Regions from separate parts of the Pseudomonas sp. CBS genome, predicted to be linked through region 1. Evidence: predicted binding sites of a transcription regulator. Region 1 holds the regulator's gene; each other region holds the start of a gene.

Evidence for each region. Region 1 encodes FliA, which starts transcription of late flagellar genes. Its sites were predicted from a motif close to CTAAAGTTTNNNNNNNNNNNGCCGNTAA; they were not measured.
Region 2: the regulator FliA is predicted to act here: its motif matches at 3,496-3,523, upstream of NVB75_RS05250 (methyl-accepting chemotaxis protein).
Region 3: the regulator FliA is predicted to act here: its motif matches at 7,595-7,622, upstream of flgM (flagellar biosynthesis anti-sigma factor FlgM).

Annotation. Positions count from the first base shown of each region.
Region 1 covers NZ_CP102929.1:2,469,581-2,479,272, forward strand. Annotated here, with positions in the region: gene NVB75_RS10940 (ParA family protein) at 1-14, opposite strand, end outside; gene motD (flagellar motor protein MotD) at 66-953, opposite strand; gene NVB75_RS10950 (flagellar motor protein) at 1,096-1,836, opposite strand; gene NVB75_RS10955 (chemotaxis response regulator protein-glutamate methylesterase) at 1,836-2,957, opposite strand; gene NVB75_RS10960 (chemotaxis protein CheA) at 3,007-5,235, opposite strand; gene NVB75_RS10965 (protein phosphatase CheZ) at 5,247-6,035, opposite strand; gene NVB75_RS10970 (chemotaxis response regulator CheY) at 6,054-6,428, opposite strand; gene fliA (RNA polymerase sigma factor FliA) at 6,599-7,339, opposite strand; gene fleN (flagellar synthesis regulator FleN) at 7,336-8,169, opposite strand; gene flhF (flagellar biosynthesis protein FlhF) at 8,275-9,591, opposite strand; gene flhA (flagellar biosynthesis protein FlhA) at 9,603-9,692, opposite strand, start outside.
Region 2 covers NZ_CP102929.1:1,171,041-1,180,732, reverse strand. Annotated here, with positions in the region: gene NVB75_RS05265 (YqaA family protein) at 1-302, opposite strand, end outside; gene NVB75_RS05260 (DUF411 domain-containing protein) at 306-752, opposite strand; gene NVB75_RS05255 (SRPBCC family protein) at 907-1,362, opposite strand; gene NVB75_RS05250 (methyl-accepting chemotaxis protein) at 1,444-3,438, opposite strand; gene NVB75_RS05245 (aldo/keto reductase) at 3,603-4,598, opposite strand; gene NVB75_RS05240 (LysR family transcriptional regulator) at 4,717-5,634, shown strand; gene NVB75_RS05235 (AraC family transcriptional regulator) at 5,625-6,530, opposite strand; gene NVB75_RS05230 (carboxymuconolactone decarboxylase family protein) at 6,633-7,193, shown strand; gene NVB75_RS05225 (acyl-CoA dehydrogenase family protein) at 7,246-8,307, shown strand; gene NVB75_RS05220 (ABC transporter ATP-binding protein) at 8,304-9,107, shown strand; gene NVB75_RS05215 (ABC transporter substrate-binding protein) at 9,094-9,692, shown strand, end outside.
Region 3 covers NZ_CP102929.1:2,640,751-2,650,442, reverse strand. Annotated here, with positions in the region: gene csrA (carbon storage regulator CsrA) at 1-108, shown strand, start outside; tRNA gene NVB75_RS11900 (tRNA-Ser) at 171-261, shown strand; tRNA gene NVB75_RS11895 (tRNA-Arg) at 370-446, shown strand; tRNA gene NVB75_RS11890 (tRNA-Arg) at 519-595, shown strand; gene mgtE (magnesium transporter) at 935-2,377, shown strand; gene NVB75_RS11880 (Arc family DNA-binding protein) at 2,482-2,808, opposite strand; gene NVB75_RS11875 (PA3371 family protein) at 3,246-3,425, opposite strand; gene NVB75_RS11870 (hypothetical protein) at 3,446-3,673, opposite strand; tRNA gene NVB75_RS11865 (tRNA-Arg) at 4,011-4,087, shown strand; gene NVB75_RS11860 (MFS transporter) at 4,430-5,812, shown strand; gene NVB75_RS11855 (flagellar brake protein) at 5,874-6,623, opposite strand; gene flgN (flagellar protein FlgN) at 6,719-7,186, opposite strand; gene flgM (flagellar biosynthesis anti-sigma factor FlgM) at 7,235-7,558, opposite strand; gene flgA (flagellar basal body P-ring formation chaperone FlgA) at 7,700-8,464, opposite strand; gene NVB75_RS11835 (chemotaxis protein CheV) at 8,545-9,477, shown strand; gene cheR (protein-glutamate O-methyltransferase CheR) at 9,521-9,692, shown strand, end outside.

The sequences.
Region 1 (9,692 bases):
GCCCAGACTCTCATTCGGATTGTTCCTCCCGGCAGGCACAGGCTCGACCGAGAAATGGCATAGGGTTATAGAGCCGGTGACGGAGAATTGACGGCACTCCCGCGAACCGGCGCCTTTACGGGCGCTGGTGCAGTTTGTGTGCCAGCCCGCTTCAACGCGGCATCCGGTGTTGCATTGGCGGTGCCGGTACCGGTCAGGCTGCGGCGCACATCCAGGTTGCGCGACACCACCAGCACCACCCGACGGTTACGCGCACGGCCTTCCGCCGTGGCGTTATTGGCCACCGGCTGGAACTCGCCATACCCCACAGACGCCAGGCGCCCGGGGTTCACGCCCTGCATCGCCAGCATCCGCACAATACTCGCCGCGCGGGCCGAAGACAGCTCCCAGTTGGTCGGATACTGCGCCGTGCTGATCGGCAGGTTATCGGTGAACCCTTCAACGTGGACCGGGTTTTCAAACGGCTTCAGGATCGCCGCCACCTTGTCGATGATGGTGAACGCCTGGTCGCTGGGCATCGCATCGGCGCTGGCGAACAGCAGGCTGGAATTCAGCTCGATTTCCACCCACAACTCATTGCCGCGCACGGTCATCTGGTTGGAGCTGATCAAGTCGCCAAAGGCTGCACTGATGTTATCGGCGATGCTTTTCAGCGGGTCACTGGTGCCACCGATGCCGGCGGCGGTTTCATCGCTGTCGTTGACCAGCGGTTTGGCCGGGGTCACGGTCTTGGGGCGTTCTTCGCCGATGGGAATCGGCTTGAGGGCGCGGTCAGCGTCGTTGAACACGCCGATCAGCGCCTGGGAAATGACTTTGTACTTGCCTTCGTTGATCGAGGAAATGGAGTACATCACCACAAAAAACGCGAACAACAGCGTAATGAAGTCGGCGTAGGACACCAGCCAGCGTTCATGGTTGACGTGTTCTTCAGGCTCGCGGCGGCGACGGCTCACAGGCGACTCCCTCGACCAAACGAATCACCTGTAGGAGCGAGCTTGCTCGCGAAAAACCCAAGAGCAACGCGTTCCTCCAGGAAGCCCGCGTTATCGTTGACCATTTTCGCGAGCAAGCTCGCTCCTACACGGTTCATGTACATCAATCCATGAAGCCCTGGAGCTTCAATTCGATGGAGCGCGGGTTTTCACCCTCGGCAATCGAGAGGATACCTTCCAGCAACATCTCGCGATAACGCGACTGGCGCATGGCGATCGACTTGAGCTTGCTGGCCACCGGCAACAACACCAGGTTGGCACTGGCCACACCGTAGATGGTGGCGACGAACGCCACGGCGATCCCGCTGCCCAGTTGCGACGGATCGGCCAGGTTGCCCATCACGTGGATCAAGCCCATCACCGCACCGATGATGCCGATGGTCGGCGCATAGCCGCCCATGCTTTCAAAGACCTTGGCGGCATTGATGTCGCGGCTTTCCTGGGTGTAGAAATCCACTTCCAGGATGCTGCGAATCGCTTCCGGCTCGGCGCCGTCCACCAGCAATTGCAGGCCTTTGCGTGCGTAGCTGTCGGGCTCGGCATCGGCCACGCCTTCCAGGCCCAGCAGGCCTTCCTTGCGCGCCGTGAGGCTCCAGTTGACCACCCGGTCGACGCCGCCCGGCAGGTCGACACGTGGCGGGAAGATGATCCAGATAAGGATCTGCATCGCGCGTTTGAACGAACTCATGGGCGACTGCAGCAAGGCTGCGCCCACGGTGCCGCCGATCACAATCAACGCTGCCGGGCCGTTGGCCAGGGCACCCAGATGGCCGCCTTCGAGGTAGTTGCCGCCGATAATCGCGACAAACGCCATGATGATGCCAATCAGGCTCAATACATCCATTACAGGCAGGCCTCCACCAGGTGCTTGCCGATGTCGTCGAGGCTGTAGACGGCGTCGGCCAGGTCGGCTTTGACGATGGCCATGGGCATGCCATAGATCACGCAGCTGGCTTCATCCTGGGCCCAGATCGCGCTGCCGCCCTGCTTGAGCAGGCGTGCGCCTTCGCGACCGTCGGCGCCCATGCCGGTCAACACCACCGCCAGAACTTTGTCGCCGTAGGACTTGGCCGCTGAACCGAAGGTGATATCCACACACGGTTTGTAGTTCAGGCGCTCGTCACCCGGCAGGATTTTGATCGCACCACGGCCATCGACCATCATCTGCTTGCCGCCAGGGGCCAGCAGCGCGAGGCCCGGGCGCAGGATGTCGCCATCCTCGGCTTCCTTGACGCTGATGCGGCACAGCTTGTCCAGGCGCTCGGCGAAGGCCTTGGTGAACGCGGCCGGCATGTGCTGGATCAACACGATCGGCGCCGGGAAGTTGGCCGGCAACTGGGTCAACACCCGCTGCAAGGCAACCGGGCCGCCGGTGGAGGTACCGATGGCCACCAGCTTGTAGGCTTTGCGCTTGGGTGCTGGCGAATGCGCGGTGGGCGCAGCCGTACGCACAGGCGCTGCGGCCGGGCGCGCAACCGGCGCAGGCGCCGGGCGACCAAAGGTGCTCGGGGCGGCCGGTGGCGGTGTAACAGGTGCCGGTGCCGGCGCACTGAACAGGCTGCGACGGTTACTGCGGGAGATGCTGTGCACCTTCTCGCAGAGCATCTGCTTGACCTTCTCGGGATTGCGCGAGATGTCTTCGAAATTTTTCGGCAGGAAGTCCACCGCGCCGGCGTCCAGCGCATCCAGGGTGACCCGGGCGCCTTCGTGGGTCAGCGAGGAGAACATCAACACCGGAGTCGGGCAGCGCTGCATGATGTGCCGCACCGCCGTGATGCCGTCCATCATCGGCATCTCGTAGTCCATGGTGATCACGTCTGGCTTGAGGGCCATGGCCTGATCGATCGCCTCTTTGCCGTTGGTGGCCGTGCCGACCACCTGGATATTGGAATCCGATGAAAGAATTTCCGAGACGCGGCGGCGGAAGAAACCTGAATCGTCCACCACCAGGACCTTGACTACCATAAACACTCCGTTAGGCCGGGCGAGGGACAACCGCCCTGCCCGGGCCGAATCAAATACGCCGTGCGGCGTAACGCTTGAGCATGCTCGGAACATCCAGAATCAGCGCGATCCGACCGTCACCGGTAATGGTCGCACCCGACATGCCCGGGGTTCCCTGCAGCATTTTGCCCAAAGGCTTGATGACCACTTCTTCCTGGCCCACCAGTTGATCGACCACGAAGCCGATACGCTGGGTGCCCACGGAAAGAATCACCACATGGCCTTCGCGCTGCTCTTCATGCTTGGCCGAAGCCACCAGCCAGCGCTTGAGGTAGAACAGTGGCAGCGCCTTGTCGCGCACGATCACCACTTCCTGGCCGTCCACCACGTTGGTGCGCGACAGGTCGAGGTGGAAGATTTCGTTGACGTTGACCAGCGGGAAGGCAAACGCCTGGTTGCCCAGCATCACCATCAGGGTCGGCATGATCGCCAGGGTCAACGGCACCTTGATGACGATCTTCGAGCCCTGGCCCTTGGTCGAGTAGATGTTGATCGAGCCGTTGAGCTGGCTGATCTTGGTCTTCACCACGTCCATGCCCACGCCACGGCCCGACACGTCGGAAATCTCGGTCTTGGTGGAGAAGCCCGGGGCGAAGATCAGGTTGTAGCACTCGGTGTCGGTGAGACGGTCGGCGGCGTCCTTGTCCATCACGCCGCGCTTGACCGCGATGCCCCGCAGGATATTCGGGTCCATACCTTTGCCGTCATCGGTAATCGACAGCAGGATATGGTCGCCTTCCTGTTCGGCCGCCAGGATCACTTTGCCCAGGCGGTTCTTGCCCGAGGCTTCACGTTCTTCCGGGGACTCGATGCCGTGGTCGACTGCGTTGCGCACCAAGTGGACCAGCGGGTCGGCCAGGGCCTCGACAAGGTTTTTGTCGAGGTCGGTTTCTTCACCCACCAGTTCCAGGTTGATCTCTTTCTTGAGCTGGCGTGCCAGGTCGCGAACCAGACGCGGGAAGCGGCCGAAGACTTTCTTGATCGGCTGCATCCGGGTCTTCATGACGGCGGTTTGCAGGTCGGCGGTGACCACGTCGAGGTTCGACACGGCCTTTTGCATGGCCTCATCGCCGCTGTTCAGGCCCAGGCGCACCAGGCGGTTACGCACCAGCACCAGTTCGCCGACCATGTTCATGATGTCGTCCAGGCGCGCGGTATCAACCCGCACGGTGGTTTCGGCTTCACTGGCCGGTTGCTTATCCGGGGCCGGGGCAGCAGCGGCACGCGCGGGTGCCGGGGCAGGTTTTGCAGCCACTGGTGCAGCGGCCTTGGCGGCCACCGGGGCTGGCGTTGCCACCGCAGCGGCAGCTGTAGCAGCCGGTGCAGCAGCGCCGACCACTTCGGTGAACTTGCCCTTGCCGTGCAGTTCATCCAGCAGGGCTTCGAATTCGTGATCGGAGATCAGTCCATCGGCGGCCGGTGCAGCGGCAGCAGTAGCAGCAGCGGGTGCTGCAGGAGCGGCGGCGGTTGCGGCGGTCGCGGCGACTTCCGGCAGTGCATCGGCAGCAAACGAGCCTTTGCCATGCAACTGGTCCAGCAGCGCTTCAAATTCGTCGTCGGTGATTTCGTTGCTGGCAGGCGCCGCGGCTTCCGTAGGCGCTGGCGCTGCGGCCACCGCGTCCGGGGCAAACTGGCCCTTGCCGTGCAACTGGTCGAGCAACGACTCGAACTCGGCGTCGGTAATGTCTTCAGTGGTCGGCACCATGGCCGGCGTACTGGCCGCCGGAGCTTCGGCTTCGGCCTTGACGGCGTTCAGCGAGTCCAGCAGTTGTTCAAATTCGCTGTCGGTCACGTCGCCCGCGGGCTCGGCGACAGGCTCAGCCACCGCTTCGACCACCGGCGCATTGGCCGCAGGTTCCGCCAGGCGCGCCAGGGCGGCCAGCAGTTCCGGAGTGGCGGCCGTGATCGGTGCACGTTCGCGCACTTCACTGAACATGCCGTTGACCGCGTCCAGCGCTTCCAGGATCACGTCCATCAGTTCCGAGTCGACGTGTCGCTCACCCTTGCGCAGGATGTCGAACACGTTCTCGGCGATGTGACAGCACTCCACCAGCTCGTGGAGCTGGAGGAAGCCGGCGCCCCCTTTTACAGTGTGAAAACCGCGAAAAATTGCATTGAGCAGGTTCGCATCATCCGGTCGGCTTTCCAGCTCGACCAGTTGTTCCGACAGTTGCTCTAAAATTTCGCCGGCCTCTACAAGGAAATCCTGAAGGATTTCTTCATCGGCGCCGAAGCTCATGGGTGTGCTCCTTAGAAGCCTAAACTGGACAGCAAATCGTCTACGTCGTCTTGCCCGGATACAACGTCTTCACGTTTATCGGCATGAATCTGCGGACCTTCACCCTTGGCGAGGTGTTTTTGTGGATCTTTTTCAGAAAGGATCGCTTCGCGGTCATGTTCGATGCCGGCAAACCGGTCAACTTGACCCGCCATCAACACCAGTTTGAGCAGGTTGCTCTCCACTTCGGTGACCAGTTGGGTCACGCGTTTGATCACCTGACCGGTGAGATCCTGGTAGTCCTGGGCCAGCAGAATGTCATTCAGGTTGCTGGAAACCGTGCGGTTTTCCTGCTCACTGCGGGACAAAAAGCCTTCAACCCGACGCGCCAGCTCACGAAACTCTTCAGCGCCCACTTCCCGACGCATGAACCGGCCCCAGTCAGTGCTCAGGGCCTTGGCTTCACTGGCCATACCGTTGACCAGAGGCGTGGCGTTTTCCACCAGGTCCATGGTGCGGTTGGCCGCCGCCTCAGTCAGCCTGACCACATAGGACAGGCGTTCGGTGGCATCCGTGATCTGCGAGATTTCTTCGGCCTGGGGCATGTGCGGGTCAATCTGAAAATTGACAATCGCACTGTGCAACTCACGCGTGAGCTTGCCCACTTCCTGGTACAGGCCGCGGTCACGGGTCTGGTTGAGCTCATGGATCAACTGCACCGCGTCACCGAAATGGCCTTTTTCAAGGCTTTCGACAAGTTGGTGAGCATGTTTTTTCAGGGTCGACTCAAAGTCGGCCTGCGATGATTCTTTATGCTCCATAGCTCCCCCGTGGCAGCATCAATGACCGATGCGTTCGAAGATCTTTTCGATCTTCTCTTTCAAGGCCAGTGCAGTGAATGGCTTGACCACGTAGCCGTTAACCCCGGCTTGGGCGGCTTCGATGATCTGTTCACGCTTGGCTTCAGCGGTCACCATCAGCACAGGCAGGCTGCGCAGTTTTTCATCAGCGCGCACGTGGCGCAGCAGATCGATACCGGTCATGCCCGGCATGTTCCAGTCTGTTACCAGAAAGTCGATGCTCCCGCTGTTGAGGATCGGAATCGCCGTAATGCCGTCATCCGCCTCGACCGTGTTAGTGAACCCAAGGTCACGCAACAGGTTTTTTATGATCCGCCGCATCGTTGAGAAGTCATCAACGATGAGGATTTTCATGTTCTTGTCCAATTCGACCTCCAAGCAGTCTTAAACGCGCCCAGCACCTGGGCGCGCCATATCAATCAACAGGCGTTACACAAAAAGGACTACCGGGGGCGCACCACGGGCCAAGCCCGTCCGGGCGCAGAGCCTGGACGGTATCGTTCGCAGTGTCCCCACACTGCCTGTCAGCGCGCTCGCCACTCTCCCAAACGCCCCCGCAAGCGGGCCGCGCACTGGCTGTGTAACTGGCTGACTCGCGATTCGCTGACCCCCAGGACCTCACCGATTTCCTTGAGGTTCAGCTCTTCGTCGTAGTACAGCGCCAACACCAGTCGCTCACGCTCCGGCAAATTGGCAATCGCGTCCGCCAGCGCACGCTGGAAGCGTTCATCTTCCAGATCGCGTGACGGTTCGAGATGAGCACTCGCGCCGTCCTCGTGCAGCCCTTCATGTTCGCCGTCCTGCAAAAGGTCGTCGAAACTGAACAGGCGGCTGCCCAAGGTATCGTTCAAAATCCCGTAATAATCGTCGAGACTCAATTGGAGTTCGGCCGCAACTTCGTGATCTTTAGCGTCGCGACCGGTTTTTGCTTCAATTGAGCGAATTGCGTCACTCACCATCCGCGTATTGCGGTGTACCGAACGCGGCGCCCAATCACCTTTACGCACTTCATCGAGCATGGCTCCACGGATACGAATCCCCGCGTAGGTCTCGAAACTCGCGCCCTTGCTCGCGTCGTATTTGGTCGACACTTCGAGCAAGCCGATCATCCCGGCCTGGATCAAGTCTTCGACCTGGACACTGGCGGGCAAGCGCGCCAGCAAGTGATAGGCAATGCGCTTGACCAGGGGCGCATAGCGCTCGATCAATTCGACCTGACTGTCACGTGCCGACTTCTTGTAAAGGTTGTAGCCGCTGGCTGTCATAGCACCGGTCCTGCGCTCGTCTGATGCACCAATCGCTCGACGAAAAACTCCAGATGCCCCCGAGGGTTGGCGGGCAACGGCCAGGTATCGACCTTCTGGGCAATAGCCTTGAACGCCAATGCGCACTTCGAACGAGGGAACGCTTCATAGACCGCACGCTGCTTTTGCACGGCCTTGCGTACGCACTCGTCGTAGGGAACTGCACCAACGTATTGTAAGGCGACATCGAGGAAGCGATCTGTGACCTTGGTCAACTTGGCGAACAGATTGCGCCCTTCCTGCGGGCTTTGGGCCATGTTGGCCAGCACGCGGAAGCGGTTCATGCCGTAGTCGCGGTTGAGCAGCTTGATCAGGGCGTAGGCGTCGGTGATCGAGGTTGGTTCATCGCACACCACCAGCAATACTTCCTGGGCTGCGCGCACGAAGCTGACCACGGATTCGCCGATCCCGGCGGCGGTGTCGATCACCAGCACGTCGAGGTTGTCGCCGATGTCGCTGAACGCCTGAATCAGGCCGGCATGCTGCGCCGGGCTCAGGTGCACCATGCTCTGGGTGCCGGAAGCGGCCGGCACGATGCGAATCCCGCCAGGGCCTTGCAACAGTACGTCGCGCAGCTCACAGCGGCCTTCGATCACATCGGCCAGGGTATGTTTGGGCGTCAGTCCCAGCAGAACGTCAACGTTCGCCAGACCCAGGTCAGCATCCAGCAGCATGACGCGACGGCCAAGCTCTGCCAGAGCCAGGGACAAATTCACTGACACGTTAGTTTTCCCGACGCCACCTTTGCCGCCGGTCACCGCGATCACCTGTACGGGATGCATGCTGCCCATTTTATTTCTTTACCTTGTCTTGCTTAGACGCAGGCTACATAAGTTGGCCGCGTGAACTGCTGGCAGGCCATCGATGTAGATACTTTGCAATGTGTTCATATTGCCTCAGCCGACACGCTTGTTCGGGCTGTGGTAGAGGTCAGCAAACATGTCAGCCATCGCTTCCTCACTCGGTTCTTCCTGCATTTGCACGCTGACAGCCCGGCTGACCAACTGATGACGGCGCGGCAGATGTAAATCATCCGGGATCCGCGGCCCGTCGGTCAGGTAAGCAACCGGTAATTCATGACTGATGGCCAGGCTCAATACTTCGCCCAGGCTCGCCGTCTCATCCAGTTTAGTCAGGATGCAGCCCGCCAGCCCACAGCGCTTGTAGCTGTGATAGGCGGCGGTCAATACCTGCTTCTGGCTGGTAGTGGCCAGTACCAAATAGTTTCGGGATTTGATCCCGCGCCCGGCCAGGCTTTCCAGCTGCATGCGCAGGGCCGGGTCGCTGGCTTGCAGGCCGGCGGTGTCGATCAGCACTACGCGCTTGCGCAGCAGCGGGTCGAGGGCGTTGGCCAGGGACTGGCCCGGGTCGACGTGGGTCACCGGCACATTGAGGATGCGGCCCAGGGTCTTGAGTTGCTCCTGGGCGCCAATGCGGTAGCTGTCCATGCTCACCAGCGCGATGTTCTGTGCGCCGTACTTGAGCACGTAACGTGCGGCCAGCTTGGCCAGGGTGGTGGTCTTGCCCATGCCGGCAGGGCCGACCATGGCAATCACGCCGCCTTCTTCCAGGGGTTCGATTTCCGGGGTGACGATCATCCGCGCCAGGTGGGCCAGAAGCATGCGCCAGGCCTGGCGAGGTTCTTCAATTTGCGTGGTCAGTTGCAGCAGGTCGCGGGACAACGGGCCGGACAGGCCGATGCGTTGCAGGCGACGCCACAGGTTGGCCTGTTGCGGCTGGCTGCCCTGCAACTGGTTCCAGGCCAGCGAGCCCAGCTGCACTTCCAGCAGTTCACGCAGGCCGTTGAGTTCGAAACGCATCGAGTCGAATACCCGCTGGTCTACCGCTGCCGCCGGGGCGGGCGCAGCAGGACGCGGCGGTTCAACAAAAGTCGGCTCTACCAGCGGCTCGGACGCCGTCAGCGGCAACCCGGCAAACAGCTGGCGATTGGTGGAAGCGTCGCTGTCGCCACGCATGCTCAGTTCAGCCTGGGCCGAGACAATGCGCGAAGCGGTCTTGCGCAGCTCGTCTTCCAGTTCCATGTTCGGCACACGCGGCGCCAGGGCCGAGGGCTTGTAATCCAGGGCAGCCGTCAGCTCGACACCGCCGGCAATACGACGGTTACCGATAATCGCAGCGTCGGCGCCCAACTCATCACGTACCAGTTTCATGGCCTGACGCATATCGGCGGCGAAAAAACGCTTCACTTGCATATCCCACTACCTCAGCCGTTGGGCCCTACTGTCGCGACGATAGTCACTTGCTTATTGTCAGGAATTTCCTGGTAAGCCAATACATGCAAATTCGGTATAGC
Region 2 (9,692 bases), 1.3 Mb from region 1:
ATGGGCACCCAACTGAGCAACAATGACCAATGGCCCCAACGTTGATAGTGGGTACGGGCCTTTTCCAGATGCTTCGGACTCACCGGGAACCAGCGCCGTTCCTTGAACCGCTCCACCGAGCGGCCCAGCAGCCAATTGACTACCGAGCCCACTACGTTGCCAACCGTTGCTACCCCGAGCAGCAGCCACAGGCTGTAACGCCCGCTGATCAACAGCCCCACCAGCACCGCCTCTGATTGCATCGGCAACAGCGTGGCGGCGCCGAAGGCGGCGAAAAACAGTCCCAGGTAACCGGCAAGCATCAATCAGCGTGCCGGATAGTCAGCCACTACCACGTCTTTGCCATCGCGAGTCAGGCCGATGACCTGATAGGCATCACTGCTGCCGTCCATCTCCATGCCCGGCGAGCCTAACGGCATGCCCGGTGCGGCAATGCCCAGCAGGTCGTCGCGCTTGCGCAGGGCCAACACCTGATCGGCGGGCACATGGCCTTCAACGAACTTGCCGTCGATCACCCCGGTATGGCACGACGCCAGGCGCGGTGCCACGCCCAGGCGTTGCTTGACCTCGCTCATGTTGGTTTCCACGTGGTCGTTGACCTTGAAGCCGTTGCTTTCCAGGTGGGCAATCCACTTTTTGCAGCAACCGCAGTTGGCATCGCGGTGCACATCAATCGGGATCAGCTCGGCAGCCTGGGCCAGGGGGCTGATGAGCAGGGCCGACAGCACGGCCAGTCGCAGGGTAGTTTTCATCATCATCTCGTCAGATAAAGGGCAACAGCCGGGCATTCTCCGCGCTTTTTACAAAAGGGTTTCCCGGGAGTGTTACGAGGTTTTACGAAACGCCGACAGCACCAGAATAACGGCCTGGTGCTGTCGGAAAACTGAGAGGGAGATGACGGTTTTGTCAGGAAGACGGGGATTCCAGGCGCTGCTTGAGCTGGTCAAGGGCTTGGTTGGACAGGGCGATCATGCGCTCATGCAGGGTGGTCAGTTGCAGTTCGGTTTCATAGGTAAGCACACGGGTAAACAAAGTGCCGTCGCCTTGGGCCTGCAAGAAATAGTGAATGCAGCCGTCGACTGCCAGGGAAGTAAATGCGGTCTTGAACTCCCGCGGTGGCTGCGCAACCTGCACGCGATAGCTCATGGGTACCTGCACACCCAGCAGGTCGATAGTCTCGGTAAAACGGTGGCCAGTGGGCAATGAGCCTGTGGTGCCGGTGTCAGCGCCCAGGGATGTCGGATGCCATTCATGCCAGCGATCCGGTTGGGTGACATAGTCGTAAACGGCTTCGATAGGGGCCTGGATATAGCGTTCCTGACTGATCCGCTCCAGACGGATCGGGTGCTCAACTGCGTGCATGACACACCTCCTGTGTGGCGGAGCGAACTGTCAGAATAGTCCGGCTCCCGCGCATTGCACGGGAGCTTTCAGGCTATTTTTTCAACGCACCTTGAAGCGACCCATCAATGCAATAACCCGGCCATTGGCATCCAGCAGGCTCTGGGTGTTGTGCTCCGTGGCGTGGCCGCTTTGCACCAGTTCTTCAACCATATGGCGGATGTGCACCATGCTGCGGTTGATTTCCTCGGTCACCGCGCTTTGCTGTTCGGCGGCGGTGGCGATCTGGGTGCTGAGGTTGTTGATATGGCTGACGGAGCCGGCCATCTCGTCCAACCCTGTGTTGACCCTTGCCGTGGCGTCAGCGGCAGACTGGCAGCTGGCCTGGGTGGCTTCCATGGCCGTCACCGAAGAACTCACGCCCGTGGTCAGGCGCGCCAGCATTTCATTGATCTGCGAAGTGCTGGCCTGGGTACGGGCAGCGAGGGCGCGGACTTCGTCGGCCACCACCGCAAACCCGCGGCCTTGTTCGCCGGCCCGGGCGGCTTCGATGGCCGCGTTGAGTGCCAGCAGGTTGGTCTGGCCGGCGATGGCGCCGATCACGCCGAGGGTTTCGGTGATGCGCGCGGCATCCTGGCGCATGTTTTCCACGGTGTGGGTGGCGCTGGAAACTTCGCCGATCAACGCGCTGACGCTGCGGGACGCTTCCCCGACCACCACTCGCGAACGGTCGGCGTGCTCGTTGGCGCGCTGGGTGAACGCAGCAGTTTCGGCGGCGTTCTCGGCCACGGTATCGGCGGTAGAGCTCATCTCGGTGATGGCGGTGACGGTCTGGTCGGTTTCCGAGGCATGTCGCACCAGGATCTGGTTGGTCTGGGCCGAGGTCTGCTGCAACTGCGCCAGGCTCGACGACATGGCGCCGGTCGCCTGGGTCACTTCACCGATCATGTTCTGCAGGTAGACGATAAAGCGGTTCACCGAATGGCCAATCGCGCCCAGTTCGTCCTCGGCACGAATGGTGATGCGCCGGGTCAGGTCGGCGTCGCCGTTGGACAGCGCGTCGATATTGGTCTTCAGCGCAGTCATCCGGTGTACCAACTGGCGGATGGCGTACACCTGCAACAGCACCAGCAGCAGAATCATCGGGATTTGCAACATCGCCAGCGTACCCAGCACATCATCACGTTGGGCGGTGATCAGCGAAGTCGGCAGCGCAGTAGCGAGGAACCACGGCGTGCCCTCAATCGGGCGCATGAAGAAGGTGCTGGCCACGCCCTGGTTGTCGAACTCACTGCGCTGCAGGGATTGGTCGCGATGGGCGAGGCCGGCGCTGACCTGGGCGGCAAAGGCCGAAGTGCCGGCCAGTTCGCTGATGTTTTTCAACACCACCGGGCCGCTGATGCGCGTGCTGTTGCTGATGATCTTGCCGTCGCCTTCGACAATCAGCATTTGCGCGCCAAGGTCTTTTTCCTTGCCGGCCACCAAGTCGTTGAAGAAGCCCAGGGTCACGTCGATGGTGGCGACGCCATACGCGGCGCCGTCACGCTGGATCGCCATGGCGCAGTTGGTGCGCGGCTCCTGGCTGGCGTCATCCTTGTAGGCCGCTGCCCAGGCGCACTGGCCGCGCGGCGAGGCGAGGCCGCCTTTGTACCAGCTCTGGTCGTAGTAGTTGGGGGCCGCGTCGCTGTTCCAGAACGTATTGACCGCCAGCTTGCCCGAGGCATCGCGGTGCCAGAAGGTGCTGTGCTTGTTGCGTCCCGGCGTGCGCTGGTTGGGCAGGGGCCAGATGCCGCCGCCGAACACTTTCAATTCGCCGTACTGGTCCACCAGGCCGGGCAGCACCTTGTCGATGGCGTCGCTGTCCAGCAGCGGGATGGTTTGGGTGATGCTGCGTTGCTGGGCCTGAACCTTGTTCAGCTCGCCCTGGATCTGCTCGGCCACTTCGGCAATGCGATTGAGGGCCACCTGTTCTTCGGTGTGGCGCAGCTTGGGGGCCACCAACTGTCCGATGCCCACGACCGTCAGGACGAATAACAACAGGACGAACAGCACCAGAAACAGGGTGTAGCGGGCTTGGATAGAGCGCAATGAGGGCATGGGGTCGTCCTTACGAAGCGTTATTGTGCGACGCGGCTTTGTTAGAGCTTCGAAGGGCTATCGGCTTGGGAAGGGCGAGCTTGAGGCACTGTCGTGCAAGAAAATCCAGGGCAAGGATTTAAGGAGCGGAACTGGCGAGCCAGCCCCGGTCCAGCGTGGCAGGATTATTTGTCCAGCATCTGCATAACCGCTTCCGGGTAACGCAGCCCTGCCGTTGCATTGGCCGGGAAGATCGCCTCCAGCGCCGCCAGCTCGGCCGGGCTGAGCTTGACCTCCAATGCCGCGACGTTCTCTTCCAGGTACTTGCGTTGCTTGGTCCCCGGGATCGGGATCAGGTAATCCCCTTGCGCCAGCACCCAGGCCAACGCCAGTTGCCCGGCCGTCACGCCCTTGTCGGCAGCCAGGGCTTGTACCTGGTCCACCAGCAGCAGGTTCTTCGCAAAGTTCTCGCCCTGGAAACGCGGGCTGAAGCGGCGGTAATCATCCGCCGAAAAATCATCCGGACTTTTCAGTGCGCCGGTCAGGAAGCCACGACCCAGCGGGCTGTAAGGCACAAATGCGATCCCCAGGCGTTGGCAGGCGGCGAGGCAACCGTTGTCTTCCTGATCACGGCTCCACAGCGAATATTCGCTTTGCAGGGCGCTGATGGGATGCACCTTATGAGCGCGCTCGAGGGTGGCCGCCGAGGCCTCACTCAGGCCCAGGTAACGCACCTTGCCTTGCTTGACCAACTCGGCCATGGCGCCGACGGTTTCTTCAATCGCCACTTCAGGGTCGATGCGGTGCTGGTAGTAGAGGTCCAGGGTTTCCACGCCGAGGCGTTTCAGGGTGCCGTCGATGGCGTCGCGAATGTACTCGGGACGGCCATTCACCCCACGCAGCGCGGGGTTCGCCGGGTCACGCACGATGCCGAACTTGCTGGCGAGAAACACCTGGTCGCGCTTGCCGGCGATGGCTTTACCAATCAGTTCTTCGTTGGTATGGGGGCCGTACATGTCGGCGGTGTCCAGCAGGTTGATCCCCAGTTCCAGGGCGCGGTGCAGAGTGGCGATGGCTTCGGTGGTGTCGGTGCCGGTGGTGTAGAAATCGGTCATGCCCATGCAGCCGAGGCCGATGGCGGACACCTGGGGACCGTTTTTACCGAGTTGACGTGTGTGCATGGGTCCAGCTCCTGTGTGGGAAGGGCTCCATTGTTGCCCTCGACAAAAGCGGGATAAACCGGCTAAAACCACTATCACTATTATGAAATTCTAAATAATCCCTGAAGGAAACCGGCCCGTGGACCGTTTTAATGCGATGCGAGTGTTCGTGCGGATTGTCGAACTGGGCGGGTTTGCCAAGGCGGCTGACAGCCTGCAACTGCCGCGCGCCTCGGTCACCATCCTGATCAAGCAACTGGAGGCGCATCTGGGGGTGCAGCTGTTGCAGCGCACCACGCGCCAGGTCAGCCCGACCCTGGACGGTGCCGCCTACTACCAACGTTGCGTGAGCCTGCTGGCGGACCTTGAGGAAACCGAGGCGGTATTCTCCACCAGCCGACGAAACCCGCGCGGCACGCTGCGTATCGATATGCCGTCCGGGATCGGGCGCTTTCTGGTGATTCCGGCAATGCCCGAGTTCACCACACGTTACCCGCAGATTGATCTGGAAATTGGCCTCAACGACCGCCCGGTGGACCTGATCCGCGAAGGCGTTGACTGCGTGTTGCGCGGCGGCCTGGCGCTGGATGAGTCACTGGTGGCCCGGCCGCTGGCAATGATGGATCAAGTGACCTGCGCCAGTCCCGGGTACTTGCAGCAGTTCGGTATGCCATCGACGCTGGATGACCTGGCAGGCCATCAAGTCGTGGAATATTTCTCCAGCACCAGCGGCAAGCGTTATGGCCTGGAGTTTCAGATCGGCAACGATATCCGTTTGATCGACCTGCCCAAGCAAGTAGCGGTCAACAGTGCCGACGGCTACCTGGCGGCCTGTGAAGCGGGTTACGGCCTGGTGCAGACGCCGTACTACCACGCCGTTCGCCAGTTGGAAGCGGGCACGCTGGTGGAGGTGCTGGCGCATGAGCCGCCGCCGAAGTTGCCGCTCACTGCGTTGTACCCGCCCCATCGGCAACTGTCGCAACGGGTGCGGGTATTTGTCGATTGGCTGGTGGAGCTTTGCGCCCGGCCGGGCAACGGGTTGCAGCGTCAGCCTTGAGCCTTGCGGTAGGCGCCGGGCTGGATCCCGGTGACTTTATGGAAGGCGCGGGTAAAGGCGGCGACCGATTGATAACCCACGGCAAGGGATACGTCCGCCACCGTCTGGTCTTGCTTGAACAGCTGGCAGGCGTGGCGCACGCGCATCATCAACAGCACTTGCCCCGGCGACTGGCCGCAGAGTTCATTGAAACGCTTGAAGAACGCCGACCGCGACAAGCCCGTGCAGGCCGCCATGCTTTCCAGGGTCCAGGGATCGGCGGGGCGTGCAATCAACTGTTCCAGCAGGTTGGCAAACGCCGGTTGCCGGGCCAGCGCCGCGAGCCCGCCGAGGTCGGAGTTGTCCAGCACCTGTTGGCGCAGCACGTACAGAAACAGCAGGTGGCACAGGCGCTCCAGCAAGGCGGGCGAGGGCGCCGGCGTGCGCTCGCATTCCTGCAGGATCAATTCGAACAGGTTGCGCGCGGCGGTCAGCGAAGGGTCACCGGCCCGCAGGATGATCCAGGCGGGCAGGGTGTCGACAATCATCGCCGACAGCCCGGACTGGAAATGAAAGAACCCGCACACCAAACCCACGCCGTCACTCGCCTGGTTGTCCAGCGGCACCATTGGCTTGCGCGGGCATTCCTGGGCGCCGGCGGCAGTGCCATCGCTGGACAAGCGGTAGGCCAGGTCCCGCAGCAGGAAAACCGCATCGCCGTTGTTCAGTGGGTAAGGGGTCGGGTCGCCATCGATGTGCATCCAGCACTGCCCTTGCACCACCAGGTGAAAACTCGCGCTCGCCAGGCCGTGGGTGCTGGCGTGCCAGTCGCCGCAGTAACGCCCGACGTGAAACAGACTGGTGTTGAGTTCGAGGCTATCTAATAACCAATCGACGAGGGAACTGGACGAATTCATCTAACGGAAAGACTCTAGAGCAAGTAATCGCTACTTTAGACTATTGAGCGGATTTTTTATAACCAACAGACTTGGTACACGATTCCATGAGGAGACCACTCCATGTCCCGCGTACCGATGCTAACCCTGGAAACCGCCCCTGAAGCGGCCAAGCCCTTTCTGGAAAACGCCCTGAAGGGTTCCGGGTTCATTCCCAATCTGTTGGCGGTGCTGGCCAATGCCCCGGCGGCACTGGAAACCTACATCACCGTGTCGGGCCTGAACGCCAAGTCCGACCTGAGCCTGGCCGACCGTGAAGTGGTGCAACTGATTGCCGCCACCAACCATGGTTGCGATTTCTGCGTCGCCGGGCACACTGCCGTAGCGCGCAACAAGGCCAAGCTGCCGGAAGACGTGATCGACGCCCTGCGCCAGCGTGGCGAACTGCCCAACGAGCGTTATGAGACACTGGCCGCGTTCACCCGTGAAGTGATCGCCACCCGCGGTGATGTCAGCGACGCCGGCTACGCCGCATTCCGTGAGGCGGGCTACACCGACGGTCATGCGCTTGAGGTTATTCTGGGCGTCAGCCTGGCCACCCTGTGCAATTTCGCCAACGTGTTTGCGCGCACGCCGCTCAACCCGGAGCTGGCGCAGTACCGTTGGGAAAAACCGGCAAGCTGAAGGCGCGCAAGCGTTCGCGATGGTAAACATGCTGTAACAAGGAGAAACATGAATGCTTGACCCAATCTTGAGCCGTTGGCTCGATGTTCAAGCGCAGGCCCTGGATGTGGGCAGTTGCGATCCGCAGGAAGTGCTGCCACGGCTGGCAGAGGCCAATGTATTACGTATCGGTGTGCCCAAGGACCTTGGCGGCCTGGGCGGCGATGTCACGGGCGCGATTGAGGCGATTGCCGATGTGGCCAGTCACTCCCTGGCCTCGGCGTTTGTGTGCTGGGGCCAACGTTCGTTTATCGAATATCTGCTGCAAAGCCCGAATCAGCGCCTGCGTGAGCAACTGCTGCCGGATCTGCTGAGCGGCAAGCTGGCCGGGGCCACCGGGCTGTCCAATGCGATGAAATTCTTGTCGGGTATCGAGTCGCTGCAAATCAGCGCCGAGCCGACCGATGACGGCTGGAACCTCAATGGCCGCCTGCACTGGGTGACCAACCTGCGCAAGAACGGGTTTGTGGTGGCTGCCGCTATCGAGCATGCCCAGGGCGGCGCGCCGTTTATCCTGGCGATCCCTGATTCGGTGTCCGGTCTGCAACGTTCCCGTGACCTGGAACTGTTGGGCCTGCAATCGAGCAACACCGCAGCCCTCGGCTTTGAAGCGGTGGAGCTGAGCCGCGACTGGTTGCTGCATGACGATGCCCGCAAATTCCTGCCGGCCGTGCGCCCGGCGTTTCTCGGTTTGCAATGCGGCATGTCCATCGGCCTGGCGCGACGCTCGCTGGCGGAAGTGGCTAATCATTTGGGTTCCAGCCGCACCGTATTGCGTGAAGAGCTGGAAGTGCTGCGCACCTCGCTGGAACAGGCGGTCAACGACCTCAAGAAAGGCTTGCTGAGCGGCCGCTTCGGTACCGAGCCGGTACCGTTATTCCGCCTGCGCATTGCCCTTGCGGAAATTGCTGCCAGCGCTGTCCAACTGGAACTGCAAGCCAGTGGCGGCAAGGCCTACCTGACCGCCCACGGCAGCGGCTTTGCCCGGCGCTGGCGCGAGTCGGCGTTTGTGCCGATCGTGACCCCGAGCCTGGTGCAGTTGCGCACCGAGTTGAACCGTCAGGCCAATCTATGAGCCAGGCGGTATTGCACGCCCAGGGAATTTGCCTGGGCTATGGGGGCAATTCGGTGCTGGAAGGGTTCGATCTGCAGTTGCAACCCGGCGAAGTGGTGTCGATCCTCGGCCCCAGCGGTGTTGGCAAGTCCAGCCTGCTGCGGGTGCTCGCCGGTTTGCAGGCGCCCCAGGGCGGCAGCATCCGCCTGCTGGGCGAACCGTTGAATGGCCCCCATCCGCGGGTGGCGGTAGCGTTCCAGGACCCCAGCCTGTTGCCGTGGCTTAGCCTGGAAAAGAACGTCGCCTTCGGCTTGGATTTTGCCCGCCAGCCGCATCTCAGCCCTGAAGAGCGTCGCAGCCGGGTCGACCACGCGATCCACGCCGTAGGCCTGGAACACGCCCGTCAGCAATTCCCGGCGGCGTTGTCCGGCGGCATGGCCCAGCGCACTGCACTGGCCCGCTGCCTGGCCCGCCAGCCGCAGGTCTTGCTGCTGGACGAACCCTTCGGCGCCCTGGATGAAGTGACCCGTGCCGATATGCAGCACCTGCTGCTCAAGGTCAATCGCGAGCAAGGCTCGGCCGCGGTGCTGATCACCCATGACATCGACGAAGCGCTGCTGTTGTCCGACCGGATTCTGCTACTGGGTAACCGCCCGGCGCGGACCCTCGGCGAATGGCGCATCGACCTGCCGCAACCGCGGGAAGAACAGGTGGAAGCCATCGGCACCCTGCGCATCGACATTCTCAAAACCCTACGGCGGGCGAGCCGCACCGAACCCCAACCCCCTGAACTGCTGGAGCCCTGCCATGTGTCTGGATGACCTCACTCACTCGCGCCGTGACTTTCTCAAACTCTCGGCCGTGCTCAGTGCCGCCGGTGCCTTGCCGCTGCTGAGCAGCTTGCAGGCCCGCGCGGCCAGTGAGCCGGACGCACCGGTACGCATCGGCTACCTGCCGATCACCGACGCCACGCCGCTGCTGGTGGCCCACAACAACGGCCTGTTCGAAGCCGAAGGCATCAAGGCCGAGCGCCCGGTGTTGCTGCGCAGTTGGGCCCAGGTGATCGAGGCATTTATCTCCGGCCAGGTCAACGTGATTCACCTGCTGTCGCCGATGACCGTGTGGGCGCGTTACGGCAGCAAGGTCCCGGCCAAGGTCGTGGCCTGGAACCACGTGGGCGGCTCGGGTTTGACCGTGTCCCCGGGCATTACCGATGTGAAGCAACTGGGCGGCAAGTCGGTGGCGATTCCGTTCTGGTACTCGATCCACAACGTGGTGGTGCAGCAGCTGTTCCGTGACAACGGCCTGACCCCGGTGACGCGTGCGGCGGGTAGCGCAATTGCCGCCAACGAGGTCAACCTGATCGTATTGCCGCCCTCGGACATGCCGCCGGCCCTGGCCAGCAA
Region 3 (9,692 bases), 170 kb from region 1:
GGCAATCAAGTGCGTATCGGGGTTAACGCTCCGAAAGAGGTGGCTGTCCACCGCGAGGAAATCTACCTGCGGATCAAGAAAGAGAAGGACGAAGAACCAAGCCATTAATTTTTATCGTTTTTTATGTTTGCAAACGGGGATGAAGCTGGTTAATATACGCCCCGTGTTGCGGAGAGCTGGCCGAGTGGCCGAAGGCGCTCCCCTGCTAAGGGAGTACACCTCAAAAGGGTGTCGGGGGTTCGAATCCCCCGTTCTCCGCCATTATTTGCTTAGTACGTTGCAATCTGGTTTTTTCGCTAAGTTGTTGAAACTAAACGAAAAAATAGCTTTACATAGAGATTGAACGGCCTATAATGCGCGGCAACAAATGCACTCGTAGCTCAGCTGGATAGAGTACTCGGCTACGAACCGAGCGGTCACAGGTTCGAATCCTGTCGAGTGCACCATTTAAGAGTTAGTTGCAGCAATGCAGGTAACTTGGCTTCAACCAGTTGTGATCTGGTCTAAAAACACAATCTGCACTCGTAGCTCAGCTGGATAGAGTACTCGGCTACGAACCGAGCGGTCACAGGTTCGAATCCTGTCGAGTGCACCAAACAACAAAAAGCCCGCCTAGTGCGGGCTTTTTGCCGTCTGGGGTTTTTATTTCCCGGGGCGCCTTTTTCTCCCGCCCATGTGTTTTCCTTTCAAGCTACGTCGTCGCAGTTCATATGTGTGGCCAATGCTCAGCTTTGTGTCGCAAGCGCTTGTTCTTTCCAGTTTTTTGACGTTAAAAGCGCCCGCCCGGTGTATCATTGCGCCCGTCAGCCCCGCCGGGGCTTGTGGAACACCTCCATGGACTTACCCAGTAGTTACTCAGTACCCCGTTTTACCAATCATGAATTGACTGATTGATCCTTCCGGCGTGCCCCGCTGCTGGGAGTGGAGTTCGCCTATGACCGAAGTTGAAGTAAAGAAAACACAAGAAAGCCTGCAGGATCGCCTGGCTCAAGTCGTCGAGCTGCTGCAGCGCCAGCGTGTGGTCGAAGACCTGACGCATCGCCAGGAAGGCGCGAATCATGATCGGGTCGAGAACCTGGTCCACCGGCAAAACCTTGTCGAGCTGCAACGCAAGCTCGACGACCTGCACTCTGCCGACGTCGCCTACATCCTCGAAGCCTTGCCGCTTAATGACCGTCTGACGCTTTGGCAATTGGTCAAGGCTGACCGGGACGGCGACATCCTCCTCGAAGTATCCGACTCGGTCCGTGAAACCCTGATCGCCGACATGGACGATCACGAGCTCCTGGCTGCCGCCAAGGACATGGATGCCGACGAACTCGCTGACCTGGCTTCCGAGCTGCCGCGTGACGTCGTCCATGAGCTGATGGAAACCCTCGACGCCCAACAACGCGAGCGTGTGCGCTCGGCGTTGTCCTACGACGAGGAGCAGGTCGGTGCGTTGATGGACTTCGAGATGGTCACCATCCGCGAAGACGTCAGCCTGGAAGTGGTTCTGCGTTACCTGCGCCGCCTCAAGGAGCTGCCAGGGCATACCGACAAACTGTTCGTGGTCGATTACGAAGGCATTCTCAAGGGCGTGCTGCCGATCAAGCGCCTGCTGGTCAATGACCCGGACAAGAAAGTTGCGGACGTCATGGCCAACGACCCGGTAAGTTTCCATCCGGACGAAGACGCTTACGACGCTGCACAGGCGTTCGAGCGTTATGACTTGATCTCGGCCCCGGTGGTCGACAAGAACGGCAAGCTGATCGGCCGTCTGACCATCGATGAAATGGTCGACCTGATTCGTGAGGAGAGCGAAAGCGAAGTCCTCAACATGGCCGGTCTGCGGGAAGAAGAAGATATTTTTGCGTCGGTGTGGAAGTCCCTGCGTAACCGCTGGGCCTGGCTGGCGGTTAACTTGATTACCGCGTTCATTGCATCAAGGGTTATTGGCCTGTTTGAAGGCTCCATCGAGAAGCTGGTGGCCTTGGCCGCGCTGATGCCGATCGTGGCCGGGATTGGCGGTAACTCGGGTAACCAGACCATTACCATGATCGTGCGTGCCATGGCGCTGGATCAGGTGGGTACCGGGCACGGTAAGCGTTTGATGCGCAAGGAGCTTGCGGTCGCGCTGATCAACGGCCTGGTGTGGGGGGGTGTCATTGGCGTCGTGGCGTACCTGCTGTATGGCAGTTGGTCCCTTGGTGTGGTCATGACCGCGGCCATGACGCTCAACCTGCTGCTGGCGGCCTTGATGGGGGTTCTGATTCCAATGACCCTGGTGCGCCTTGGGCGGGACCCGGCCATGGGCGCCAGTGTGATGATCACTGCCATGACCGACAGTGGCGGCTTCTTCATCTTCCTGGGCCTGGCAACCATCTTCCTGCTTTGATCCCTTCTATCGGTCAGGGGGCTTTTGCCCCTTGATCCTGTCTTTACCAAATCCCAGGCAAAAAAAAGCCAGCCCATGGCTGGCTTTCAGCTTTCGGTTGCCAATCAGTTGGCTTCTGCAGCTGCCTCAACGTCGTGAGCGATAAGCGAGACGAGAGCATTTTGCTGGCGGTGGGAGAGCTGACGAAAACGCTGCAGCAGTTCGCGTTCGTGCAGTGACAGCTCGGGGCTGTCCAGGCGCATGCTCAGCTCGTCGCCCAGCGCACCTTCCTGAATCAGGCTTTGTTCCAGGCGTGCGATGATTTCGGAGTTCATGCTGCGGTGATGATTGCGAGCCACCTCGGCAATGCGTTCCCGCATTCCGTCTGGCAGACGTACGACGAACTTGTCAGCCGTACGGCTGGAATAAATTGCCTGTTTCAATGGGCGCATATATTTAACCGGTTAGTTCAGGGGAGCGGTTTTTGGAATTGGCCGCAAGATGCATGTTAGGACAAGACTTGCTGCCAAATGTTCAACCTGAATTGCAAAGAGGCCGCATCATGCCTCAGTTTTGCCAGTTCCTTGGCGTCAATTCTGTGACAAATATTGAACCGGCTACCGGCTTTATGCCAGTACTCATTTCAAAATTTGCGGACTGGTTGGAAAACTTTTCCACGGTTGCACCCAAATCGGTGTCGAGGCCGCAGGGCCTGGGCGCAAAAGGCTTTTCGGGCGCACATCCTATAGCAATATGGCCTTTTGCCCTTAACTTTAAGATTAGTGGCAAATTGCCAATTTACGAGGGCGGAGCGACATATGGTCAGTCGTTCGGACGGGTGAGCCTGAGGTTGACTACCCTGTACAGAGAGGGCGACGAGCGGGGGGATTCAGCGCAGTACGGGATCGAATTTGATGCGTCGGCCAATGATGATTGCCAATAACCAGAGGCTACCGAACACAGCGGCAGCGACGAAAGCGATGGTCTGTACGTCTTGCGACAGCACGTTCAGGCCGAGACCGACGGCGGCCAGGGCCAGGGTCAGAAACAGCCAGGCGGATTTGGTCATGGAATACTCCGGTAAGCAGTTCAGAAAACCCAGTGTTCAGTAGCGGGGGCAGCCTGGGTGCCCTGGGTCAGTTGCAGCGGTGATTGCATGTTCGGCTTCATGACGGCCAGCTGCGGGCGTTGTTGCAGGTGATGGGGGATCGCCTGGCTGACCTGCGCGGCATCATCAGCGGTGGTGGATTGAAAATGGAACATCACCAACGCAGCCAGTGCAACGGTATTGAGGGCTAGTAGAAGTGCGCTGTTCATTGGCATGTACTCCGCAGGTGGCAGGGCCGGACTGTATTTGTAGGATAAAGGATTGCAGGCGTCGTGCCAGTCTTTATTTGATAATAAATCCTTTAAAATCAAATAGTTATATGTGACCTGTGTTGTCTTGATGTTGCAATTTGCAATGATGGCATTTTGGGGGAGTGCATTTTGCACGATGGCGGCGAACTGCCCGTAATCGTTGAGTGGAATACGGGTTAAAGTCACGGGCGTAGGCCTACACTCAAAAAGCCTACGGACGACATGACAAAATTGACCTGCGCCGTTAACATGCACGCCGTCCGTCGCCGTGCTCCTTGCCGGTTGGCTGTCATTAGTCCCAGTAGCTCAATTGGATAGAGCATCCCCCTCCTAAGGGGAAGGTTGGCCGTTCGAACCGGCCCTGGGACACCACATAATCGTTCCTGCCCACGCGGTCGAAACGTCAGGAAGCCCCGATCAGATTTATCTGGCGGGGCTTTTTTGTGCCCGGGCGCTTGAGCCCGGCAGTCTTTTCAAACACCAACCGAACCTTGCCCGCGTTTGAGGTTCACACGGGAGGCACGAGCGGGGCGGCGCAAGTATTCGTCTGCATCGTGTACCTCGCAGGTCACTGTCGAGCGTCTGACACGTAGCCAATTGGCATGAGCAAAATATTCCCCGGCAACCGCGTGTTTTGGCTGTCCGGACCCGACGACCCGGGACTATCATTCTGGTAGTCCTGATATCCACAGCAAGGAGCCGCTCGGAACGCCGATGCGCCAGATCTGGAAACCTTTTCGAGCCCTTTATTTTGCTTCCCTGATGATGCTGATCGGCTCTGGCCTGCTCAGTACTTACCTGGCCTTGCGCCTGGCAGCGGATCACGTCGACAGCCTGTGGGTGGGTGCGTTGATGGCCGCCAACTATTTTGGCCTGGTATTGGGGGGCAAGATCGGTCACCGCCTGATTGGCCGCGTCGGGCATATCCGGGCCTACGCCACCTGTGCCGGGATCGTCGGCGCAGCGGTGTTGGGCCACGGGCTGATCAATTGGCTGCCAGCCTGGATTGTGCTGCGGATGATTGTCGGCCTGGGCATGATGTGCCAGTACATGGTCATCGAGAGCTGGCTTAACGAGCAGGCTGAAGCCAAGCAGCGCGGTGCGGTGTTCAGCGGCTATATGATTGCTTCGTACCTCGGCCTGGTGCTGGGCCAACTGATCCTTGTGATGCACCCTGAGTTGGGCCTTGAGTTGCTGATGCTGGTCGCGCTGTGTTTCGCGCTGTGTCTGGTGCCGGTGGCCATGACTCGCCGTATTCACCCGGCACCGCTGCATCCGGCGCCGATGGAACCGCGCTTCTTTATCAAGCGGGTACCGCAGTCCCTCAGTACGGTGTTGGGGGCCGGGTTGATCGTGGGCTCGTTCTACGGTTTGGCGCCGCTGTACGCGTCCCAGCAGGGGCTGACTACCGAGCAGGTCGGTCTGTTCATGGGTAGTTGTATTTTTGCCGGGCTGCTGGTGCAGTGGCCGTTGGGCTGGTTGTCCGATAGGTATGATCGCGCGCTGTTGATTCGCTGCTTCGCCCTGTGCCTGGCGGTGGCTGCGTTGCCGCTGGCGATCATGACCCAGGTGCCGTTGGAAGTGCTGTTTGTCGCAGGCTTTCTGTGTTCCCTGGTGCAGTTCTGCCTGTACCCGCTGGCCGTGGCGTTTTCCAACGACCACGTCGAGGGTGATCGCCGGGTGTCGCTTACCGCGATGTTGCTGGTGACCTACGGTATCGGCGCCAGTGTCGGCCCGCTGTTGGCCGGTGTGGTGATGAAGCTGTTCGGCAGCCACATGCTGTATGCGTTTTTCAGCCTGTGTGCGTTGATCCTGGTGTGGCGCATCCGGCCCAAGGCCGTCACCAACCTGCATCAGGTGGACGATGCACCGCTGCATCACGTGGCGATGCCTGACAGCATGTCCAGCTCGCCGCTGGTGGCGTGCCTCGACCCGCGCGTGGACGAGCAGGTGGTGCAGGAGCAGATGCAGACCGCCGTTCCGGACCCTGAGCCTGAAGTCGATCCCGAGGTGCAGGAGCCATCACCGGTCACCGAGCCCCCGGAGCATCCGGACCCGGATGAGCACCCCCATGACCTGAGCAGGGCGCGCCCCTGAAAGCAAAAACGGGCAGTCCCCTTGAGGAACTGCCCGTTTTTTTTATCGCGATCTTTAGTGTTTAAAAATCATCGTCCTTGTCGAAGCGGCGAGCTTCACGCTGCAGTTGATACACAAACCGCTCGACCTGACGCTGCACCAGCCCGCTCATGTTATGAAAACGTACGCCGGCGAAGGTGGTGTTGATCCTTTCTTCGAAGTGCAGGTACCGCAGTTCCACCGCGGTGGTCATGCTGCCAAAGGGCAGGGCGGCGATAAAGCGGTCGTAGACCTGGCCCAGTTGCAGGCGCTCGGAGATGTCCCCTTCGAAACGCAATTTGCAGCCGGTGGCGGAAATGTCCAGCAACTTGCCGCTGATGGGGGCCTTGAGTTTTTCGCCACCCAGTTCGACGCTGACCAGTTGTGCCAGCTTCAGGGCGGCGCGGAAGGCATTGCGACGCTGATGGTAGATCACTTCGTCGGGCATGCTGCCGCGGTAGATGCGGTGGCCGCCAGCTTCGTCGATGGTCAGGGTGCCGTTGCTTTCCCAGGCCACTCGCACGCCATCGTGGAAACCTTCGATACGGAAAGCTTCGCCATTCTCAAGGTAGCGTTCGCCGTCCCGCGGGATCATTTCGTCCAGGGCCAGCGTCTGGCTGTCCCGGTCGATTTCCACCAGGTAGCTTTGAAAGCGCTGGTTGCGTTCGTGGAAGGTGATGATCAGCGGATCATGGCTCTCTTGTAGCATCCGCAAGGTGCCAGCGATTTCCAGCGGCGTGGTGAGTACCTTGGGTGGCTGCGGAGCATCTTCCGCGTTAGGGGCGTTGAACACGGTTCTTCCATCTCCAGACAAAATACGACTACACGCAAGTGCTTTCATTTTGCCAGCATGTGACGCGCCTTGGATAGGGCGCGTGTCAGCTGGTTTCAGGCTTGGCTGCGGGTGCTTGGCTTGGCCAGGCGTGAGGTGGAGCCTTGAGCGTTGTAGAGGGCCGGAGGCTCGCCGCCGTGGAGGATACGCAACTGATTGGCGGTGGTGGCTTGTTGCAGCTGGATCGCCTGGCCGTTGAGGAGGTTGGTTTCCTGGCACAGGGTCAGTAACTGGTTGAGTTCTTTGCTTTGGGCCAGCAACTGGTCGCCCACCGTAGAGTGGCTGGCGAGTTGCTCCAGGCCCTTGTGGTCGGCCGAGAGGCCCAGGCTGAGGAGAATCTGGCTGCGCTTCTTGCCGTGCTGTTCCAGCAGGACGATCAACGACTGCTTGCGCGCCAGAATTTCTTCCAGCATGCGCATGTCCCGGCCGAACAGGGCCAGGGACTCTTCCCGAAGTAGCTCCAGCAACTGCTGTGCAGGAGGCAGGTCTTCAATGATCAGTTGTAGCAAGTTTTCGTCGTGCATGGCTGGCCTTGGGTTTTAAGCGTCCAAAAGCCTGGCGCAGGCCTTTGCCTAGCGCTCGGCTTCGAAGTTAAGCAGCTTGCTGGCTACACGGTTGCTGTCGACCTTATAGCTGCCATCCGCAATCGCCTGCTTCAATTCAGCCACGCGAGCTTTATTGACAACCGGCTGATCGCTCAGCGAGTCAGTGACCTTTTGCAACTGTTGAGCCTCATTGCTCAGGTGTACCGATTCCCCGCTTTGGCTCGCACCGGCCTGTTCTGTCTTGGCAGGCAGAGGCTGGGACTTGGCTTCAACGCTGTCTTTGGCACCGTTGGTGCGTGAAGAACCGGGCGTTGGCAGGGCGTTATTCAAACGACTGAAATCGATGACCATGTTAAAAAACCTCTGGGTATTTGGACGCTTGCCATGTTTTCGGCCATACCCGGACAAACTTTAGGCTCGATTGACAATAAACCTATACGCGATACCGCTTTGCGCACAGTGTAGGAAAAGCCGGCGTCCGATGCCAGTGATCTATAAAGCCACCTCAACTTGCCCCGGTGCCGTCACCCGGGCCTTGATCACGCGGTTGGAGTTGAGGTTCTTCACGCGAATCTGTTCACTCATGCCGCCATTGGAGAGGGCTTCCCCCGGCATTTTTACATTCAGGCCGCCGCTGCTGGCGGAGATCACCACCTGGTCACCTTTGCGCACCACTTCGGCCTGTTCAAGATGGACCAGGGTAATCACCTGGTCGGCGACCATTGGTCGGGTAAGTTTCTGCCCGAGCGCCTGATCCAGGGAAGTGAGATAGCCCTGATTGATCAGGCTGATGTCCCGTTCACGCATCGCAATGTCCTCATCACCAATGATTCCGGTGCGTTTCAGCGGGCGTGTCACCACCACGACGTCGCGGAACAATTTGACCTGGGCCGGCACAAACACCGTCCAGGGCGAGGCGCCTTCGCAGCGCACCTTCACGGTCACGCGCCCGATGGGCTGGGCGGGGCTTTCCAGGGAAGCTGTCAATTCTCTGTCACACATGGGCATGCGCAAGCGCGGATCCAATTGGTTGACCTGGATTTCATAGCGGCCCGGTGTCTGCGTCGTCGCCAGATAATCTTCTACAGTGAACTCAAGAAAGCCTTGAGTGACGCCGATAAGTAGATCAGGCAAGGTGACGTTATCGGCGCGGGCCGGCTGGCCCGTAGCCAAGGCAAGCAACGCCATCGAGACGCAGAGCAATCTGCGGTACTGTGGGGATCGGAGGCGTCGGGAAACTGTCGTTTTGATGTCCATGGCCAATAAAAAAGCAAAGCTCGTGCCGTTTAGTGTTGGGGACGCGTCGTACCCCTAAGTTTTAGCGTAGGAGTCTGTGCATGGCCGGTGTAATGGATTCAGTGAACCAGCGTACACAGCTGGTGGGGCAGAATCGCCTGGAGTTGCTGCTGTTTCGTCTGGACGGCAAGCAGCTTTACGGGATTAACGTCTTCAAGGTTCGGGAAGTACTGCAGTGTCCCAAGCTGACAATCATGCCCAAATCCAGCCCGGTGGTTTGCGGTGTGGCCAATATCCGTGGCGCGACCATCCCGATTCTTGACCTGGCCATGGCCACTGGTTCGTCGGGTTTGCAGGATCGCGAGAGTCCGTTCGTGATCATCACCGAGTACAACACCAAGACTCAGGGTTTCCTGGTGCGCTCGGTGGAACGCATCGTCAACATGAACTGGGAAGAGATCCATCCGCCGCCCAAGGGCACCGGCCGCGATCACTACCTAACGGCAGTGACGCGGGTCGACAACCAGTTGGTGGAAATCATCGACGTGGAGAAAATCCTCGCCGAAGTGGCTCCGACCTCGGAGGCGATATCGGTGGGTGTGGTAGACGCCGAAACCGCGCACAAGGCGATCTCGCTGCGAGTGCTGACGGTGGACGACTCCTCGGTGGCGCGCAAACAGGTGTCCCGTTGCCTGCAGACGGTTGGCGTTGAAGTGGTGGCGCTCAATGACGGTCGACAGGCCCTGGATTACCTGCGCAAGCTGGTGGACGAGGGCAAGAAGCCGGAAGAAGAATTCCTGATGATGATCTCGGATATCGAGATGCCGGAAATGGACGGCTACACCCTCACGGCCGAGATACGCAACGACCCACGCATGCAAAAACTACACATCATCCTGCATACTTCGTTGTCGGGTGTATTCAATCAGGCGATGGTCAAGAAGGTCGGTGCCGATGACTTCCTGGCCAAATTCCGCCCTGATGACCTGGCATCCCGGGTAGTCGACCGGATCAAGGCAGCAGATCACGGCTAGGGGCCTTTTCCCTGGCGGTCACACGATTTAAGAGGCGGTATCATTGTCTACGGGTAATTTGGATTTCGAACAGTTCCGGGTCTTCCTGGAAAAAGCCTGTGGCATATTGCTCGGTGAAAACAAGCAATACCTGGTATCCAGCCGTCTCAACAAACTGATGGAGCAGCAGGGCATCAAGTCCCTCGGGGAGTTGGTGCAACGGATCCAGGGCCAGC